One region of the Pseudoalteromonas sp. S3260 genome, then DNA from elsewhere that is predicted to be linked to it. Evidence: predicted binding sites of a transcription regulator. Region 1 holds the regulator's gene; the other holds the start of a gene.
The links. Region 1 encodes NrdR, which represses ribonucleotide reductase genes. Its sites were predicted from a motif close to AAACACNANATNTNGTGTTT; they were not measured.
Positions count from the first base shown of each region.

Region 2: nrdA (class 1a ribonucleoside-diphosphate reductase subunit alpha) is a predicted target of NrdR. The motif match lies at 1,843-1,862, and genes of this name have one in related genera.

Region 1 is NZ_PNCV01000124.1:12,110-16,546, reverse strand. Features, by position in the region: gene thrC (threonine synthase) at 1-540, shown strand, start outside; gene glyA (serine hydroxymethyltransferase) at 809-2,065, shown strand; gene nrdR (transcriptional regulator NrdR) at 2,173-2,622, shown strand; gene ribD (bifunctional diaminohydroxyphosphoribosylaminopyrimidine deaminase/5-amino-6-(5-phosphoribosylamino)uracil reductase RibD) at 2,625-3,752, shown strand; gene CWC14_RS16135 (riboflavin synthase) at 3,777-4,430, shown strand.
Region 2 is NZ_PNCV01000036.1:33,905-38,341, reverse strand. Features, by position in the region: gene gyrA (DNA topoisomerase (ATP-hydrolyzing) subunit A) at 1-4, opposite strand, end outside; gene ubiG (bifunctional 2-polyprenyl-6-hydroxyphenol methylase/3-demethylubiquinol 3-O-methyltransferase UbiG) at 183-893, shown strand; gene CWC14_RS06980 (HAD family hydrolase) at 893-1,573, shown strand; gene nrdA (class 1a ribonucleoside-diphosphate reductase subunit alpha) at 1,985-4,267, shown strand; gene nrdB (class Ia ribonucleoside-diphosphate reductase subunit beta) at 4,341-4,437, shown strand, end outside.

The sequences.
Region 1 (4,437 bases):
GGTAATGTGTGTGCGGCTATGATTGGCGCGGTTATTGGTATGCCTGTAGGTAAACTAAGCGCGACTACAAACCAAAACGACACAGTACCGCGCTTTATGCTTGATAAAAATTGGACGCCTAATGCGACAATTGAATCGCTTTCAAATGCAATGGATGTGAGTAAACCTAATAACTGGCCACGTGTGCAATCAATGTTAGATAATAACTGGTTTAGTTATGATAACTTTTATTCGGTGAGTGTTGATGAACAGCAAACACAAACAGTGATGAAAAAAATTCAACAGCTTGGCTATATTGCAGAGCCTCACACCGCAATTGCTTACCAAGGTCTTGTAGAAAATAAGGCGGCAGATGCTGTGGGGATTTTTTTAGCGACTGCGCATCCGGCCAAATTTAAAGACAGCGTTGAGGATATCCTTAATGTTGAATTAGATATGCCAAAGCCGTTAGCTGATGCATTAGCAAAACCGTGTTTAGCCACTGATATGCACAACGATTATGATGTTTTGCGTACAGAATTGCTTAAAAAGCTTGCCTAAAAAAGGCAGATAATAAAAGCGGCTTAGGCCGCTTTTTTTGTTTGTTTATGCATCGCTTTAGACATAACGCATAAGCTATATAAATGTAGTAAATAAAATTCATTTAAAATTGTTATTAGTTTATAAAAAAATATCATCATCAAAATGCTGTGAAATAGTTTCAATCCCTGTTTAAATATCCTCAACTTAAGAGCGTAGGCAAAACGTCGTTTTAAGCGTACAATAAAGCCTCTAAAAAATACCCATACACGTTGCCCAGGAGACCCCAATGTTAGAACGTAGCATGAATATTTCGGACTTTGATCCAGAGTTATTTGACGCGATGAGCAAAGAAACATCACGTCAGGAAGAGCATATTGAGTTAATTGCATCTGAAAACTACTGTAGCCCACGCGTACTTGAAGCGCAGGGTTCTCAGCTGACTAACAAATACGCTGAAGGTTACCCGGGCAAACGTTACTACGGTGGCTGTGAGCACGTAGACGTGGTTGAGCAACTTGCTATTGACCGCGCAAATGAATTATTTGGTACAGATTACGCAAACGTACAGCCTCATGCCGGTTCACAAGCGAATGCTGCTGTTTTCCAAGCTCTTTTAAGCCCACTTGATACTGTATTAGGCATGAGCCTAGCGCACGGTGGTCATTTAACGCACGGCTCACACGTTAACTTCTCTGGTAAAACATACAACGCAATTCAGTATGGCCTTAACGAAGAAACTGGCGAAATTGATTACGCACAAGTTGAAGCGTTAGCACTTGAGCACAAACCAAAAATGATCATTGCTGGTTTTTCTGCATACTCAGGTATTGTTGATTGGGCTAAGTTCCGTGAAATTGCAGACAAAGTAGGTGCTTACTTATTTGTTGATATGGCGCACGTTGCAGGTTTAATTGCTGCGGGTGTTTACCCAAGCCCAGTGCCATTTGCTCACATTGTAACAACCACAACACACAAAACATTAGCGGGTCCTCGCGGTGGTTTAATCATCTCTGCGTGTGGCGATGAAGAAATTTACAAAAAGCTAAACAGCGCTGTTTTCCCAGGTGGCCAAGGTGGTCCTTTATGTCATGTTATTGCTGCTAAAGCGGTCGCATTTAAAGAAGCACTTCAACCTGAGTTTAAAACATACCAAGCACAAGTTGTTAAAAATGCACAAGCAATGGTTGCGGTATTACAAGAGCGCGGCTACAAAGTAGTATCGGGTAAAACTGACAACCACTTATTCTTACTTGATTTAATCGACAAAGATATCACAGGTAAAGATGCAGATGCTGCCCTAGGTAATGCGAATATCACGGTTAACAAAAACTCAGTACCGAACGATCCACGTTCACCATTTGTTACCTCTGGTCTGCGTATTGGTTCACCAGCAATCACTCGTCGTGGCTTTAAAGAAGCTGAATCAAAAGAGTTAGCGGGCTGGATCTGTGATGTACTAGACAACATCGAAGATGAATCAGTACAAGCGCAAGTAAAAGAAAAAGTGAAAGCAATTTGTGCAAAATTACCTGTTTACGCTTAATCCAAGAGTAAAATAGTAATTTAGATCACAACTGCACACATTTTTGTTATGATAATGGCCGCTATGATAGCGGCCATTTTTTGTTTTTAAAACGGAAACACACAGTTATGCATTGCCCTTTTTGCACCGCCAAAGATACTAAAGTTATTGATTCTCGCCTTGTAGGTGGGGGACACCAAGTACGTAGACGTCGTGAATGTAATGAATGCCACGAACGATTTACCACCTTTGAAGGGGCTGAATTAGTGATGCCACGGGTCATCAAGCAAGATGGCAGCCGCGAACCGTTTAATGAAGATAAGTTACTAAATGGCTTAACTCGCGCCCTCGAAAAACGCCCCGTAAGCACTGAGCAAGTTGATGAAGTGGTTAATATTATTAAGTCGCAGTTACGTGCCACTGGCGAACGCGAAGTGTCTAGCCATTTGGTGGGTGAGTGCATTATGGAAGCGCTTAAAAAGTTAGATAAAGTGGCCTATGTAAGATTTGCCTCTGTATATCGCTCGTTTGAAGATATACGCGAATTTGGTGAAGAAATAGCCCGCTTAGGGGAATAGTAATGACCAAGCAAAGTTCGTTTTCAGAGGATGATAAACGCTACATGGCTCGCGCTATTGAACTGGCAAAAAAAGGGCGCTTTACGACAACCCCTAATCCTAATGTTGGCTGCGTACTCGTAAAAAATAATAAAATAATAGGTGAAGGGTTTCATCAGTTAGCGGGTCAAGGTCATGCAGAGGTAAACGCACTGGCTATGGCTGGTGAAAATGCCAAAGGCGCAACCGCTTATGTAACACTTGAGCCTTGCAGTCATTATGGTCGAACACCGCCATGTGCTGAAGGGCTAAAAGTAGCAGGTGTTAAAAAAGTGATTGCCGCAATGGTTGACAGCAACCCGCAAGTTGCAGGCAAAGGTCTGAAAATTTTAGCGGATGCTGGTATAGAAGTTGCTCACGGATTACTTGAAGCGCAAGCTCGCGCATTAAACCTTGGGTTTTTTAAGCGCATGGAGCAGGGGTTACCCTTTGTGACCTGCAAAATGGCCGCCAGTATTGATGGTAAAACGGCGCTTAAAAACGGGCAAAGTAAATGGATAACTGGCCCCGCAGCACGCCAAGATGTGCAACTATACCGAGCACAAAGCTGTGCAATTTTAACCGGTGCCGATACGGTATTAATGGATGATGCAAAATTAAATGTGCGCCCAGAAGAGTTACCGTATTCTTTACCAACTGATTTACCACTGCGCCAACCGGTTCGCGTTGTTATTGACTCACAAAACAGACTTACCCCTGATCTTGCCTTATTTTCAATTCAAAGCGAGGTGATAATATTTACCACCAAGGTTGATAAATCGCATCAGTGGCCTCATTTTGTTAAACAGATTGAAGTACCTGAAAATAATAATAAAGTAGATTTACTGGCCGTGTTAAACACGCTTGCCCAATTGCAGTTTAATAATGTGTGGCTAGAGGCCGGAGCAACACTGGCCGGTAAAATGACAGAACTTGATTTAATTGATGAGTTTGTTTTTTACATTGCTCCTAAATTAATGGGCAGCGATGCTAAAAGTTTACTAAATTTCCCAGAGTTAATGAGTATGCAAAATACCATTAATTTAACTTTTAATGAGTGTGTGCCAATCGGTGATGATTTACGTATCACAGCACACAAAAAAGCTCATTAATCATTTTATATAAAGAGTAGCACTATGTTTACTGGAATAGTTGAAGCGACAGGTAAAATTGCGTTATTACAAAAAAAACAAGGTGATTTAGCTATTCGTATCCAAAGTAAAAACCTTGATATGAGTGATGTTAAGTTAGGTGACAGTATTGCAACCAATGGTGTCTGCCTGACGGTTGTTGATAAGCATATTGATGGCTTTAGTGCTGACTTATCAAATGAAACGATTAGCTTAACGGGGTTTGCACATTACGCATTAGGGCAAACCGTTAATCTAGAAAAGGCGATGCAACCTGTCTCGCGCCTCGGTGGTCATTTAGTGTCTGGCCATGTAGATGGTATTGCTACTATCACAGCGATTAATGCCAATGCGCGAGCAACAGAATATTGGTTAGCCACCGATGAAAATTTAATGAAATACATTCCTTACAAAGGGTCGGTTTGTATTGATGGTATTAGCCTGACGGTTAATGCGGTTGAAGGTAATAAATTTAAACTGACGATTGTGCCGCATACCAGCGGGCAAACGACCATAGCTGACTTTAAAGTTGGCACCCAAGTTAATTTAGAGGTCGACCAAATAGCACGTTATTTAGAGCGCCTAGTTAGAGGGGCTGAGCAGCCTACGGGTTCAGATATTTCGATGAGCTTACTCGCTAAAGCGGGCTTTATAAAATAACGACATT
Region 2 (4,437 bases), on a different contig from region 1:
TCATTTGATATCACATTCCTTCAGTATCAGCTCTTAACAACCCAGTATTAGGTATTAAGAGTGTTTGTTATTATTTCTAAGTAACCATGCTATCACAATTAATTTTAATTTACAGGCGCAAAACTTTGCGATTTATCAATTTAGGCCTATATAATGGCCTCAGATTGACGAGGAAGTATTTTATGACCGAACATCAAAATGTAGATAACGCAGAAATAGCAAAGTTTGAAGCCATCGCAGAACGTTGGTGGGATTTAGAAGGCGAATTTAAGCCGCTTCACGAAATTAATCCATTACGATTAGATTTCATCGCAGACAAAACCAAAGGATTATTTGATAAAGAAACCCTCGATGTAGGATGTGGTGGTGGCATTTTAAGTCACAGCATGGCGCGAATGGGCGCTAAAGTAACTGGCATTGATATGGGCCAAGAGCCTTTAACTGTCGCCAAGTTACACAGCTTAGAAACAAGTGTCCCCGTTGAGTATATAAAAGTACCTGCAGAGCAGTTTGCAGATGAGCACCCTGAGCGCTTTGATGTGATCACTTGTATGGAAATGTTAGAGCACGTCCCCGACCCTGCTTCTATTATTCATGCGGTGGCTAAATTAGCAAAACCTGGGGCCGATGTTTTTTTCTCTACTCTTAATAAAACCCCAAAAGCTTATTTATACGCTATTGTCGGTGCAGAAAAACTATTAAAAATGGTTCCCGAAGGTACGCACGACCATAAAAAATTTATTAAACCTGCACAATTAATTGCATGGGCAGAGCAAGCTGGCTTAAAAGTACGTGCCAGTGCTGGTTTAAGTTACAACCCGCTTTCTAAGCAATACACAATGAATGATGATGTGAGCGTAAATTATATGCTGCATTTTGAGAAGTTAGCGTAATGGCAAGCTCTCAAATCCCCATTGCCCCAATGGAATATCAAGCATTGCTGTTTGACTTAGATGGCACTTTACTCGATACCGCCGATGATTTAGGCGCCGCACTCAACACTGTGCTGCGTAATCATCAGCATCCTGAAGTGAGTCGTGATATATATCGACCCGCAGCTTCAAATGGTGCTGCCGCTTTATTGGCTGCTGGTTTTAAAGAAAGCTGGGCGCAACAACCGCAAGAGCAACTTTTACAAGAGCTAGTTACGCAATACGCTGCCAACATTGCCACCCATACCCAATGTTTTGTAGGAATAGAGCAATTACTAATCGCACTTGATAACAAAGCAATCCCTTGGGGAATTATGACCAATAAGCCCGGATTTTTAACTGATCCTTTAGTCAAGGCGATTCCTGCGTTAAAAAATGCACGTATTGTGATAAGCGGTGATACCTTAGCTGAATCTAAGCCCTCACCCCTTCCTTTACTGTATTGCGCTGAGCAAATGAGTGTAGATCCTTCACGTTGCTTATATATAGGTGATGCGCAGCGTGACATTCAAGCAGGTAAAGCAGCCAATATGCACACCGCAACCGCACTATGGGGATATGTACCGAGTGTTGACGAGGCATTGGCTTGGAATGCGGATTTTAATTGGCACAGTCCTATAGATGCATTTAACCACATATAGTGCCATGTTAATTAATAAACACTACATATTGTGATTGTGTTAGTTTTTACGCAAAGCTTGATGATAAAAAAAGCAGACAAAATTTATTTTAAAAAAGCGTAAATTTAATCTTTCCTTAGTTGATTTTTACAAATTTCAACTTAACCGAATGATCAAAGGTTAATGTCTACTAACACAATTACGTTATCCCAACGTTATCCACAATGAGAGCGGTTTCTGTCCCTTGCAAAAGATACCAGACCACACTATCTTGTGATCTCTAATTTGAACAACACCAGATATTGTGGCTAAATGTTATTCAATTAAATTCACCAAACCGGTGAAAATAACAATAAACGAATAGGCACTGCGCTTTTTTAGGTGCACGCATTGGTCAAAAATATTTAATTCCCAAGGAATACAGGCAAAGCTATGAACCAACAGTTATCTGTAAGCAAACGTGACGGTCGTAAAGAGCCACTCGATCTTGATAAGATCCATCGCGTTATTGAATGGGCCGCCGAAGGTTTAAATAACGTTTCGGTTTCACAAGTTGAACTTAAATCGCATATTCAATTTTATGACGGTATTCGTACTAAAGACATCCACGAAACGATTATTAAAGCTGCTGCGGATCAGATTTCTAAAGAATCGCCTGATTATCAGTACCTTGCTGCTCGTTTAGCTGTATTCCATTTACGTAAAAAAGCCTATGGCCAGTTTGAGCCACCGCGTCTTTTTGACCATGTTACTAACATGGTTGAACAAAAACGTTACGATGCACATTTACTCGTTGATTACACAGAGCAAGAATTAGATGAGCTAGATGCGTACTTAGATCATTCTCGCGATCTTAACTTTAGCTACGCAGCAGTAAAACAGCTTGAAGGTAAATACCTAGTTCAAAACCGTGTAACGGGTGAGATTTATGAAAGCGCGCAGTTTTTATATATCTTAGTGGCTGCAAGCTTATTCTCTGATTACCCTCGTGATACACGTATTGATTACATCAAACGTTTTTATGATGCGGTTTCATTATTTAAAATTTCTTTACCTACGCCAATTATGTCGGGCGTACGTACACCAACACGCCAGTTTAGCTCATGTGTACTTATTGAGTGTGGCGATAGCCTAGACTCAATTAATGCTACATCATCAGCAATTGTTAAATACGTTTCTCAACGTGCTGGTATTGGTATTAATGCAGGTCGTATTCGTGCATTAGGTAGCCCTATTCGTAACGGTGAAGCGTATCACACTGGCTGTATTCCGTTTTATAAGCACTTTCAAACAGCGGTTAAAAGCTGTTCGCAAGGCGGTGTACGTGGTGGCGCAGCAACCCTTTTCTACCCGCTTTGGCATTTAGAAGTTGAAAACTTATTAGTACTTAAAAACAACCGTGGTGTTGATGATAACCGCGTACGTCACTTAGATTACGGCGTACAGTTTAATAAACTCATGTACTCACGTTTAATTAAAGATGATTACATTACGTTATTCAGCCCCTCTGATGTGCCTGGCCTTTACGATGCATTTTTTGAAGATCAAGACGAGTTTGACGCGCTATATGTAAAATATGAGCAAGACGAGTCAATTCGTAAAAAACGAATTAAAGCAATTGAGCTGTTCTCTATGTTTGCTCAAGAACGTGCTAGCACGGGTCGTATTTACTTACAAAACGTTGACCACTGTAATACACACAGTCCGTTTATCTCAAAAGTGGCTCCGATCCGTCAATCTAACTTATGTTTAGAAATTGCGTTACCAACTAAGCCTCTTAGCAACGTGAATGATGAAGAAGGTGAAATTGCACTTTGTACATTATCTGCGTTTAACTTAGGTGCCATTGAGTCTTTAGATGAACTAGAAGAGTTAGCTGAGCTTGCGGTACGCGCACTTGATAACCTACTTGATTTCCAAGACTACCCAGTACCTGCAGCTAAAAATGCAACTATGGGACGTCGTACGCTAGGCATAGGCGTTATTAACTACGCATACTACCTAGCTAAAAACGGTAAGCGTTATTCAGATGGCAGCGCAAATGCGCTTACGCACAGAACATTTGAAGCGATTCAGTACTACCTAATGAAAGCGTCTAATGAGCTGGCAAAAGAACGTGGTGCCTGTCCTAAATTTAACGAAACAACGTACTCACAAGGTATTATGCCAACCGATACGTACAAACGTGATTTAGATAAAATTTGTGATGAACCACTTCACCTTGATTGGGACGCGTTACGTGCCAGTATTAAAGAGCACGGTATGCGTAACTCAACACTGAGCGCATTAATGCCCTCAGAAACATCATCGCAAATATCTAATGCAACCAATGGCATTGAGCCACCGCGTGGCCACATTAGTGTTAAAGCAAGTAAAGACGGTATTTTAAAGCAAGTTGTCCCTGAGTACGAACGCCTTAAAGATAGCTATGAGTTACTGTGGGATATCCCATCTAACGATGGTTACTTACAATTAGTAGGCATAATGCAGAAATTTATCGACCAAACGATTTCAGCAAATACTAATTATGATCCAAATAAATACGAAGGCGGTAGAGTACCTATGAAAGTCTTATTAAAAGACTTACTTGGTGCCTACAAGCTAGGTGTTAAAACACTGTACTACCATAACACCCGTGATGGCGCATCAGATGCACAAGAAGACGCTCCAGAAGTGGAAGATGATGATTGTGCAGGCGGCGCGTGTAAAATTTAATAGTTAAACTTAAAGCGGGCGCCTTGCCCGCTTTGTCCTGATAGTTTTAGTGATAGTTTTTTGAGTGATAAACATGTCTTATACTACTTTTAGCAGAAATCATAATAACCAAATGCAAGAGCCAATGTTTTTTGGTCAAACCGTTAACGTGTCACGTTACGATCAACAAA